Regions from separate parts of the Prescottella sp. GW823-FHT02E09 genome, predicted to be linked through region 2. Evidence: riboswitches for the same ligand, from Rfam matches in the RefSeq annotation. Region 2 holds a riboswitch; the other holds the start of a gene.
What was found. Region 2 has a riboswitch for S-adenosylmethionine ahead of AC1RIF_RS07820 (bifunctional o-acetylhomoserine/o-acetylserine sulfhydrylase). Riboswitches for the same ligand answer to the same signal wherever they lie in the genome.
Positions count from the first base shown of each region.

Region 1 (5,760 bases), on a different contig from region 2:
GTGACATCGCGGGACACCAGCCAGGGGCCGAGGTCCATCCCGCTGCGCACCAGTGAGCGTGGTGCCGGAACCAGTGCGGCGCCGTGCCGCCACGCCAGCCACATCTCCTCGCACGACGCGTCGAACGCCACCGACAGTCCCGCGAGAACGCGATCGCCGGATCCGATCGGGTTGTCCTGCAGAAACATCCGCGCCTCGGCGTCCACGAAGGCCGCGGCGTTGCGGTGCGTGACCGCGACGCCCTTCGGGGTGCCGGTGGAACCGGACGTGAAGATGATCCAGGCGTCGTCGTCGGGGGTGGGACGGCGGACCGCGGGGGCAGCGGTGCGCGGCGGTGCGGTGCCGGGCTGCACGCCGTCGGCCGTGAGGATCGCCGCTACCTGCGCCTCGCCGAACACCAGGTCGGCGCGCTCGTCGGGGTCGTCGGCATCCACCGGCACGTACGCCGCGCCGGCCGCGAGGACCGACAGGATCGCGACGTACAGGTCGCGCGAGCCCGACGGCATCCGGACACCCACCCGATCGCCCGCGCCGACGCCGGCGTCGGCGAGCCAGCGCGCGCCGGTCGCGAGCTGGTCGAGCAGTTCCGCATACGTCAGGGGTGCGGCGCCGTCGTCGATCGCCGTCGCATCGGGGTACTGCGCCGCGGTCGCCTCGAGGATGTCGACGAGCGTGCGCGGGGCGGGTGCGAGGGCGGACCGGAGGAACTCGACGGGTATCCGGTGCGGCAGTCGCTGGTCCGACTGGTCCGTCTGGTCTGATGCTGGCTGGGCAGACAATCCGGGGTGTCCCTCTCTGTGCCTGGTCGTGCGGGCAACCGGTTCTCTCACGTCCAGATGTCCGGAGGATGAACACCTGTTCGTCGTGCCCGTCCGCCAGGCCGTTCGTTTCCTTCCGATGATTCTCCCCCGGACGTGTCGAAATCCGCGCCCCCGGCACGTCGTGTTCACGAAAGCGGGACAACCGGCCCCGCATCGGCGGAAGGATGGCGACATGCACTACCTGGCATTGCTCGCAGCGGAGGAGAACGGACCCGACTCGATTCCCGGCACCGACGAGTACAACTTGTCGATGCAGCGGCATCAGGAGTTCTGGTCCAGAGCGCAGGAGGCCGTCGCCGGCGGCGGGCTGTATCCCGGTTCGGAGGCCGCGACGATCCGGCACGACGGCGGGAATGCCCTGGTGACGGACGGCCCGTTCGCCGAGACCGCGGAGGTGGTCGGCGGGTACTACGTGTTCGACGCCGCAGATCTGGACGCCGCACTGTCGCTGGTGCGGCAGATTCCCGAGGTCGCGACCGGGCACGTCGAGCTGTGGCCGATGGTGTTCTGGAACGCGGAGGACGAACCGGTCGACACGTGGTGGGCGGCGCTGCTGCGCGAACCGCTCGGGTCCGCGAACGAACCGGGGTCGGCCGAATGGGACGCCCGAGTTGACGAGCACCAGCGGTTCGGTGAGATCGCGGGCGACCGGATCAAGGGTTCGGGGGCGCTGTTCCAGCCGGCGTCGGCGACCACCGTCCGCCTGCGGGAGGAACGAGATGCTGCTGACCGACGGGCCGTTCACGGAAACGAGCGAGATCGCGAACGGTCTGTACGTGCTTGCGGCGCCCGACCGGGACACGGCAGTGGCGCCGGCCTCCCGGATCCCCCTGGGACCGAAGGGCTGCGTCGAGCTCCGGCAGATCGTCGCGGACTGATCGGGCGCACCGGCATGAGGGAGGCGGCGGTGGACCTGGCACGCGCGTTCCGGGAGGAATCCGGGCGCGCGCTGGCCACCGTCGCCGGGATGGTCGGGGACATCGAGATCGCACGCGCCTTCATGCGTCCCGAATCGACAGTGGGACAGCGGCTCAGCCGAGCGAAGTCGAAGATCCGGAACGCGGGTATCCCGTTGCGGCTGCCGTCGCCCGAGCCGCTCCCCGAGCGGCTGCCGGCAGTTCTCGCGTGTGTATCTCGTCTTCACCGAGGGCTACTCGGCGATGGCGGGTGAATCGTCCGTACGCGCCGAGTTGTGCGACGAGGCGCTGCCTCTGGGGCGTCTGCTGTGTGAACTCATGCCCGACGAACCCGAGGTGTGGGGACTGACCGCGCTGATGTACCTGCAGGACAGCCGTCGCGCCGCCCGCGCCGACGAGACCGGCCGGGCCGTCCCGCTCGACGAACAGGATCGTGCCGGTTGGGACGGCGACCGGATTTCGGAAGGCTTGGCGCGCTTGACCGTTGCGCGTGCCGGTGGTGGTGGCCGGTACGCACTGGAGGCCTCGATCGCTGCCGCGCACGCCGTCGCGCCGACGTTCACTGCCACCGACTGGGTGGCGATCGTGCGCGCGTACGACCGCCTGCTCGAACTGTGCGAATCTCCGGTCGTGAGACTCAATCGGGCTGTGGCGGTGAGCTTTCGGGACGGTCCGAGTGCCGGCCTCGACGCCGTCGGCGCCGTGGATGAGGCCGATGTGACCCGGCTGGGTCACGTCGTGGCGGCGGTCCGTGCCGATCTGCTGCGGCGCGCGGGATGTGCCACGGAGGCTGCCTCCGAGTACCGACGGGCGGTGGCACTGGCACGGAACACGTCGTCCCGCCGGTTTCTCGAGCGGCGCCTCGCGGAGCTCGAAGAGGTGTGACTGTCGTCTCACGTTCGAAGGGTTGACGGTGGGTTGACATGGCGCGGACGCCTCTGCCATTCTCGTTGCCAGGTCACGAGTACCAGCGTCAAGCCCCGGCTAGCTGGTCGGCAACCCTCCAACCGCGGTGGGGTGCTCCGGGTGACGACCAGGCTGTCGGCCACAAGGCCACGGCAAGCGCGGACTCCGATGGCGTCAACTCTCATCGCCGACGAGTCCTGAACTCGAAGGATGTCGTGATGACCGCTGTACTGACCGCCGATACCTGCTGCGCCACCGCCCCGATTGCTCAGGTTTCGGGCTGTGACCTGCAGGTTCCGCTTGTCGGGGGTGGAACCTGCACCTATGCGAACTTCGACTACGCGGCCAGCGCCCCGGCCCTGGCTCAGGTCACGGACCGCGTCCAGGAACTGCTGCCCTTCTACGCCAGCGTGCACCGCGGCGCCGGCTACGCCTCGCGCGTGAGCACCGAGGCCTACGAGAACGCCCGCGGATCGGTGGAGCGCTTCGTCGGCGCCGACGCCGACCAGGTCGTCGTCTTCACCCGCAACACCACCGACTCGCTCAACCTCCTCGCCAACTGCGTGCCCGGCGACGTCGTCGTCCTCGACATCGAGCACCACGCAAACCTGTTGCCGTGGAAGAACTCCCGCATCGTCGAGGCCGCCGACACAGTCGCCGAGACCATCCGCCGTCTGGTCGCCGAACTGTGCGCCAAGCCCGCCGCGCTGCTCGCCGTCACCGGGGCCTCCAACGTCACCGGTGAGGTGCTGCCGATCGCGGAACTGGCCGACATCGCGCACCGCTGCGGCGCCCGGATCCTCGTCGACGGCGCCCAGCTGACCCCGCATCGCCGCGTGAACCTCACCGAGTGCGGCGTCGACTACCTGGCCTTCTCCGGGCACAAGCTGTACGCACCCTTCGGCGCCGGCGTGCTGGTCGGCCGTCGTGACTGGCTCGACGACGCGCAGCCGTACCTCGCCGGTGGCGGCGCTGTCCGCGAGGTGACGATCGACGAGACCTGCTGGGCGCCCGCACCCGCGCGCCACGAGGCCGGCAGCCCCAACGTCCTCGGTGTCGCTGCTCTCGCAGCCGCGTGTGATGCGCTGTCCGCCTTGAACTTCGACCGTGTCGTCGAACACGAACGGGTGCTGTCGACCCGCCTCGCGGACGGCCTCGCGGAGATCGACGGTGTGCACCTGCTGCGTCTGTGGTCGGACGCGCCGGACAGCGTCGGCATCGTCACCTTCACGATCGACGGCTTCGAGCCGGGCCGGATCGCCGCGTTCCTGTCGGCCGAGCACGGAATCGGTGTGCGCGACGGCCGCTTCTGCGCTCACCCGCTGCTCAATCGCATCGGCCACGCCGGCGGTGCCGTGCGCGCCAGCCTTGGGTTGGGCACCAGCTCGGGCGACGTCGAACGCCTCATCGCGGCCGTCCGCCAACTCGCCGCCGGCGACGAGACCTGGAACTACGGCAAGACCGACGGCCTGTGGAACCCGGTTCCCGAGACCCGCGGATTCTCCGAGCGGGCCACCGGCTCCTCCGAGTGCGTGTAGCCGGCACTGCCACCGAAATCGCCGTGATTCGAACCCTGGTGGGGACGCGAGGAGACAAATAGCGTGACGCGCATGGAGTCGACGAACACGGGCGGTCACTGGTCCCGCCGGCACGTCGACATGTGCCGCACCTCGTCCGGCATGTGTACGCGCTGATCATTCCGCGCCCCTGTACCTGCTTTCCTGCGAGGAATTGTCATGTCCGAGAACGTTCTCACCGCCCTCTCCACTGCCGTACCCCACCGCCCGCTCCGCGTCGCCGTCGAACTGGCCGGTGCGGGACACCACCCCGCCGCGGCCCGTGTCGCCGGCAACGTCCCGCTCACCGGCCCCGACTACTGGGTCGACCTGACCGATGGCCCCGACGAGCTCGACCTGGCTGCGCAGCCACCCGTCGTCTTCCGGATTCGGGCGTCCGACCTGCGTGAGGCACAGCAGACCCGAGCTCGGATCCGGGCGGAGGCGGCCGCCGAGGGACGCGATCCCGACGGGATCACCGTGCTGGTCGACATCGAGACCCTCCTGGCCGGCGATTCCCGAAGCGCGCGTTCCGAACTCGCGTTGCTCGACGAGACCCTGGGAGTGCCGCACCTGCCGGCGTCGCTGTCCTACATCGGGACCGCCGAGGGGCTCGCGAGCCTGATCGCCGACATCCACGCCGCCGACGTCGCGGATGGGGTGACGCTGGTTCCGCTCGCGCTCCCGAAGGTCCTCGAGCGCGTGGTCGACGGCACGCTGCCGTGGCTCGAACGCCGCGGGCTCGTCACCGCGTCCGAGACTGTCCACGACGCGCTCGCGCGGTTCGGGCTGCATCGTCGCGCACGCGCGTCCTGAGACCGTTCCGTCAATCCGGCTTGCGGGCCTCGATGAGAAATCGGGTGGAATGGGCGACGAACGACCCCTCCATGCGGATGTGTCGGTCGAGGTCCCGCAACCGGTCACGGTAGGCGCCGACGGTGAAGCCCGGAACGATCCAGATCACCTTCCGTAGGAAGTAGACCACCGCTCCGATGTCGAAGAACTCCATGCGCAGTCGCTCGAACCGCAGATCCACGATCTCGAGTCCGGCGGCGCGCGCCTCGGACGCGGCCGTGTCGGGATGCCTCAGTAGACGCGCCTCGGGCTGTGGGCCGAGGAAGAACTCGGCGAGCTCGAAGACGCTCTCGGGACCCACGTGTTGGGCCAGATAGGTTCCACCGGGGGCGAGCACCCGCGCGATGTCCGGCCAGGAAACGACATTGGGGTGACGGCTGCTGACCAGGTCGAAGGCGTTGTCCGCGAAGGGTAGTGGTGGCTCGTCCGACGCCGCGACCACCACCACGCCCAACGGGTGCAGTACCTCCGCGGCCTTCGCCAGGTTGGGTGGCCAGGACTCCGTCGCGGCCATCATCCGGGGAATCGCGCCGGCGCCCGCGAGGACCTCGCCGCCGCCGGTCTCGATATCGAGTGCGGCCGTCGCTCGAGCAAGGCGCTCGCCCAGCAGCCGCTGATAGCCCCACGACGGCCGCTGTTCGGTGGCGCGGCCGTCGAGCCAGGAGAACTCCCAGCCGTCGACCGAAGCGGCCTCGGCTTCGGTGA
Region 1 covers NZ_JBXAJP010000015.1:93,282-99,041, reverse strand. The annotation lists gene AC1RIF_RS26560 (Pls/PosA family non-ribosomal peptide synthetase) at 1-779, opposite strand, end outside; partial or broken gene AC1RIF_RS26555 (YciI family protein) at 661-1,272, shown strand; gene AC1RIF_RS26550 (YciI family protein) at 1,541-1,699, shown strand; gene AC1RIF_RS26545 (RNA polymerase sigma factor) at 1,949-2,623, shown strand; SAM riboswitch class IV at 2,695-2,809, shown strand; gene AC1RIF_RS26540 (aminotransferase class V-fold PLP-dependent enzyme) at 2,863-4,182, shown strand; gene AC1RIF_RS26535 (hypothetical protein) at 4,381-5,016, shown strand; gene AC1RIF_RS26530 (methyltransferase domain-containing protein) at 5,027-5,760, opposite strand, start outside.
Region 1: another riboswitch for S-adenosylmethionine. It lies ahead of AC1RIF_RS26540 (aminotransferase class V-fold PLP-dependent enzyme); the one in region 2 lies ahead of AC1RIF_RS07820 (bifunctional o-acetylhomoserine/o-acetylserine sulfhydrylase).

Region 2 (5,760 bases):
GCGCCGAGCAGCTCGCCGGTCTGCGCGACTAGGCCTGCTCGGTGATGCAGTTCGTGCGACGGAACCTACCGATGCTGGCCGTCCTCCTCGTGGTGGCGGCCGCATTCGTGTTGGTTCTCGCCGACCGCTGGCGGCGTGGCGCCTTCGTGCTCGGAGGCGCCATGCTGCTCGCGGCATTCCTGCGTGGGGTGCTGTCGCCCGATCGGGTCGGGCTGCTCGAGGTGCGGGGCAAGGGGTTCGACGTCGCGGCCATGACGGTCGTCGGCGTCACCATCCTCGCGCTGGCGGTCTCGATCGATCCGCTCGGGACCGACTGACGCGCCGAGCGGATCGCCCGGACCTACCCTGCCGGATCAGCGCGCCGCGCGCGCCAACTCCATCGTCTCCTTCAACAATTCGGCCACCGCGTCGGCCTCGGTGAGGAAGCCGTCGTGGCCGTCCTTCGACTCGAGGACCCGCAGCCGGTCGCTGCCGGGCAGTCCGTCCGCGAGCTCCTGCTGCAGCCGCAGCGGGTACAGCCGATCCGAGTCGACGCCACCGACGATCACCGGAACGCGCGTCGACGCGAGTGCCGCCGCGATACCGCCGCGTCCGCGTCCGACGTCGTGCCGGTTCATGGCCTCGGTGAGCAGCACGTACGTGCTCGGGTCGAACCGGGAGACCAGCTTGTCGGCCTGATGCTCGAGGTAGCTCTGGACCGCGTAACGTCCACCGTCCCAAGGGTTCTCGTCACCCTGGCTACCGTTCGCGAAACGCGAGTCCAGCTCGTTCTCGGTGCGGTACGTCAGGTGCGCGATTCGCCGGGCCAGACGCAGTCCGGTCGTCGGGACGCGCCCGGTGCCGTGGTAGTTCCCGCCCTGCCAGTCGGGATCGGCCTCGATGGCCGCCATCTGTGTGGTCTGGGTGCCGATCTGATCCGCGGTGGCGCGTGCGCCCACCGCGAGGATCAGTGCAGAATCGACCCGATCGGGATGCCCGACAACCCATTCGAGTGCGCGCATGCCGCCCATCGACCCACCGACGACGGAAGACAGGCGCTCGATGCCGAGCAGGTCCGCGAGCGCGACCTCGGCGGTCACCTGATCGCGGATGGAGATCGAGGGGAACCGCGAGCCCCACGGCGAGCCGTCGGCCGCGAGCGAACCCGGGCCGGTGGTGCCGCGGCAGCCGCCCAGCACGTTGGTGGCGAGCACACACCACTCGTTGGTGTCGATCGGCGCGCCGGGCCCGACCATGCCGTCCCACCAGCCGGGGGAGGGGTGTTCGTCGTCGGCCGGCCCGGTGACGTGGGAATCGCCGGTCAGGGCGTGCTCGACCAGGATCACGTTGTCGCGGTTGGGGGCCAGTTCACCCCACCGCTGGACGGCCAGCGTGACGTCGGGCAGTACCGCACCGCTCTCGAGTTCGATCGAGCCGATGTGGACAGTGCCCAACTGCCCGTCCGGCGGAGGGAATCCGGCCGGACGGGCGTTGCGAACGGAGCTGACGGTCAAGATGCCGCCGCCGCGAACCCGGCATCGAGGTCGGCGAGGATGTCGTCGATGCCTTCGATGCCGACAGCGAGACGAACCAGGCCGGGGGTGACGCCGGACGCGAGCTGCTCGGCGGGAGTCAGCTGCGAGTGGGTGGTCGAGGCCGGATGGATCACCAGCGACCGCACGTCACCGATGTTGGCGACATGGCTGTGCAGCGTGAGGGCGTTGACGAACTTCTTGCCGGCGTCGACGCCACCGGCCAGCTCGAACGCGACGATGGCGCCGGTGCCGCGCGGGGCGATCGTCTTGGAGCGCTCGTGCCACGGCGACGACGGCAGCCCGGCGTAGGACACCGACGAGACCTCCGGACGGGCCTCGAGGTACTCGGCGACGGCCTTGGCGTTCGCGACGTGGCGCTCCATCCGCAGGCTCAGCGTCTCGATGCCCTGTGCGATGAGGAACGCGTTGAACGGCGAGATGGCCGACCCCAGGTCGCGCAGCAGCTGCACACGCGCCTTGAGGGCGAACGCCGGTGCGCCGAGGTCCGCGTAGACGACGCCGTGGTAGCTCGGGTCGGCGGTGGTGAAGTTGGTGTGCCGGCCCTGCGTCCAGTCGAACTTGCCGCCGTCGACGATGACGCCGGCGACCGCGGTGCCGTGGCCGCCGAGGTACTTGGTGGCCGAGTGGACCACGATGTCCGCGCCGTGCTCGAACGGACGGATCAGGTACGGGGACGCGACCGTGTTGTCGACGATCAGCGGGATGCCGTTCTCGTGCGCCACCTTCGAGATCCCCGGAATGTCGAGGATGTCGTTGCGCGGGTTGGAGATGGACTCGCCGTAGAACGCCTTGGTGTTCGGGCGGATCGCGGCACGCCACTGCTCGATGTCGTCGGGGTCCTCGACGAACGAGACCTCGATGCCCAGCTTGCGCAGCGAGTAGTGGAACAGGTTGTACGTGCCGCCGTACAGGCGCGGGCTCGACACGATGTGGTCCCCGGCCTCGGCGAGGTTGAGGATCGCGAACGTCTCGGCGGCCTGGCCGGACGACAGGAGCAGCGCCGCGACGCCGCCCTCGAGCGCGGCGATCCGCTGCTCGACCGCGTCCTGCGTCGGGTTCATGATGCGGGTGTAGATGTTGCCCGGCTCGGCCAGCCCGAACAGCGCAGCCGCGTGATCGGTGCTGTTGAACGTGTACGAGGTGGTCTGGTAGATCGGCAACGCGCGGGCGTTGGTGGTGCCGTCGGGCAGCTGGCCGGCATGGATCTGCTTCGTCTCGAAGCTCCAGGTGGTCGAGGCGTCCGTGATGTCGGTCATGAGTCGTCTACTCCAGGTTTCGGGAGGTGATGAGACGGCGCGGCGGCATACGCGCGCCGGAATGACTGGGCTATCTGCGACAACAACACATGAGAAACCTCCGGTGGGGCATGGCCCGGTCAGTGGGTCCGTCCCAGCGGACCCGCGCTTGTCACCCGGCTCTCGCCGGGAAACCTGGTCATCACCCGGGGCACCCCACCGCGGTTGGAGGGTTGCCGACCAGCGAGCCGGGGCTTGACGCTGGCACTCATGACCTGTCGCCGATAGTAGCGGTATCGACCGCGCGGTTGGAAGGAGGGCGGGGAGAAACGGGTCGGGCGAATGTGACGTACCCCTCCTCGCGTCGAATGCGGATTCGGGACTGGACATATCGCACGGCCGGTGACGTGGCCCACAGAAGTAGTCTTTCGGTCGACGCAGCGCCTCAGCCGTAACCGCCCCGTTCCAGAGAGTTCGATTGTGAAAGACACCGCCGCGGCACTGACCCGCGGCCTCACAGCGCGCCACATCCGCTTCATCGCGCTCGGCTCCGCCATCGGGACCGGGCTCTTCTACGGTTCCTCGGAGGCCATCCACCGGGCGGGGCCGGCCGTGCTGCTGGCGTACCTGATCGGCGGCGCGGCGATCTACATCGTGCTCCGCGCGCTCGGCGAGATGGCGGTGAGCAACCCGGTGACGGGGTCGTTCGGCGAGTACGCCAGCAAGCACCTGGGTCCGCTCGCCGGTTTCGTGACGGGCTGGACCTACACGTTCGAGATGATCGTGGTCTGCCTGGCCGACGTGACCGCCCTCGGCGTCTACATGGGCTTCTGGTTCCCCGACGTGCCACGGTGGATCTGGGTGCTGGCCGTCGTCTTCTTCATCGGGGCGATCAACCTGCTCAGCGTCAAGGTCTTCGGTGAAGTGGAGTTCTGGTTCACGATCGTCAAGATCGTGGCGATCGTGGCGATGATCGCCGGTGGTGTCGCGGTCCTGGTGTTCGGTTTCGGGCTCCACGACACCAGCGAAGGCGTGTCGAACCTGTGGGACAACGGCGGGTTCTTCGCCACCGGGTTCGGCGGATTCGTCGGCTGCTTCGCGATCGTGATGTTCGCTTTCGGTGGCACGGAGATCATCGGTATCACCGCGGGTGAGGCCGAGGACCCGGAGCGGACGGTGCCCAAGGCGATCAACACGGTGCCGGTCCGGATCATCCTCTTCTACGTACTCACGTTGGCCGTGATCATGGCGATCACCCCGTGGCAGGACATCGGATCCGAGGGTAGCCCGTTCGTCGAGATCTTCCAGAGTCTCGGCATCGGCGGGGCCGCGGCGGTGCTGAACGTCGTGGTGATCACCGCCGCGCTGTCGGCGATCAACAGCGACATCTTCGGTGCGGGCCGGATGATGTACGGCATGGCGCAGCGCGGTCAGGCGCCCGCGGTGATGCGGCGGGTGTCCCGCAACGGGGTTCCCTGGATGACGGTGGTCATCATGATCGCCACGCTGCTGGTCGGGGTGTTGCTCAACTATCTGATCCCGGATCGGGTCTTCCTCGTCATCGCGTCGATTGCGACCTTCGCCACCATCTTCGTCTGGTTGATGATCCTGTTCGCCCAGTACCGCTCGCGGAAGCAGATGACGTCCGAGGAGGCGGCGGCCCTGAAGTTCCCGGTGCCGTTCTGGCCGTACGGGCAGTTGCTGGCGATCGGGTTCCTGCTCTTCGTGGTCGTCGTGCTGGCCTTCGACGCCGACACCCGGGTTGCGCTCGTGGTCGGCGCGGTGTGGCTGGCCCTGCTGGCCCTGGCCTACCGACGTTGGGTCGTGTCGAGGCCCGTCGCTCCTGAGGGTGAGGCCGTCGACCGCCTCTGACGTCGGCCGCGACCCCGCTCACGGCCCTGAGGTGGGGAAAGTTACCCAGCGGTAGGGTATGCGGCTTCCGGCCCGGTGGTTGCGGTCCGGGCGGATAGCAGTACGCTCGTCATGTTTGGGTCGGCCCTCACACGGGAGATTCGGACCGTATACGTTTGATAATTGAACCGTTGGCGGACCCGCCCACAAAGTGGTCCGTGCACGTGGAACCAGGGAAACTTCCTAGGAGGACACGAAGCCCCCATGTCCAAGATCAAGGTCGAAGGTAAGGTCGTCGAACTCGACGGCGACGAGATGACTCGCATCATCTGGCAGTTCATCAAAGACAAGCTGGTCCATCCCTACCTGGATGTCGACCTGGAGTACTACGACCTGGGGATCGAGCATCGCGATGCGACCGACGACCAGGTGACGATCGACGCTGCAGAAGCGATCAAGAAGCACGGTGTCGGCGTCAAGTGCGCGACGATCACCCCGGACGAGGCTCGGGTCGAGGAATTCGGCCTGAAGAAGATGTGGCGTTCCCCGAACGGCACCATCCGTAACATCCTCGGCGGCACCATCTTCCGTGCACCGATCCTGATCTCCAACGTCCCGCGTCTGGTTCCCGGTTGGACCAAGCCGGTCATCGTCGGACGTCACGCGTTCGGTGACCAGTACCGCGCCACCGACTTCAAGGTCCCCGGCGCCGGCACCGTCACCATCACCTACACCCCCGAGGACGGCTCCGAGCCGATCCAGCACGAGGTGTGCCGCATTCCCGAGGACGGCGGCGTCGTCATGGGCATGTACAACTACAAGAAGTCCATCCAGGACTTCGCCCGTGCCTCGCTCGCGTACGGCCTGCAGCAGAACTACCCGGTGTACCTCTCCACGAAGAACACCATCCTCAAGGCCTACGACGGCATGTTCAAGGACGAGTTCCAGAACATCTACGAGACCGAGTTCAAGGCCGAGTTCGACGCCGCGGGACTCACCTACGAGCACCGCCTCATCGACGACATGGTCGCCTCCTCGCTCAAGTGGGAGGGTGGCTACGTCTGGGCTTGCAAGAACTACGACGGCGACGTCCAGTCCGACACCGTCGCGCAGGGCTACGGCTCGCTGGGCCTGATGAC
Region 2 covers NZ_JBXAJP010000003.1:16,366-22,125, reverse strand. The annotation lists gene AC1RIF_RS07835 (bifunctional methylenetetrahydrofolate dehydrogenase/methenyltetrahydrofolate cyclohydrolase) at 1-32, shown strand, start outside; gene AC1RIF_RS07830 (DUF3017 domain-containing protein) at 45-317, shown strand; gene metX (homoserine O-acetyltransferase MetX) at 354-1,493, opposite strand; gene AC1RIF_RS07820 (bifunctional o-acetylhomoserine/o-acetylserine sulfhydrylase) at 1,490-2,791, opposite strand; SAM riboswitch class IV at 2,931-3,046, opposite strand; gene AC1RIF_RS07815 (amino acid permease) at 3,251-4,642, shown strand; gene AC1RIF_RS07810 (NADP-dependent isocitrate dehydrogenase) at 4,886-5,760, shown strand, end outside.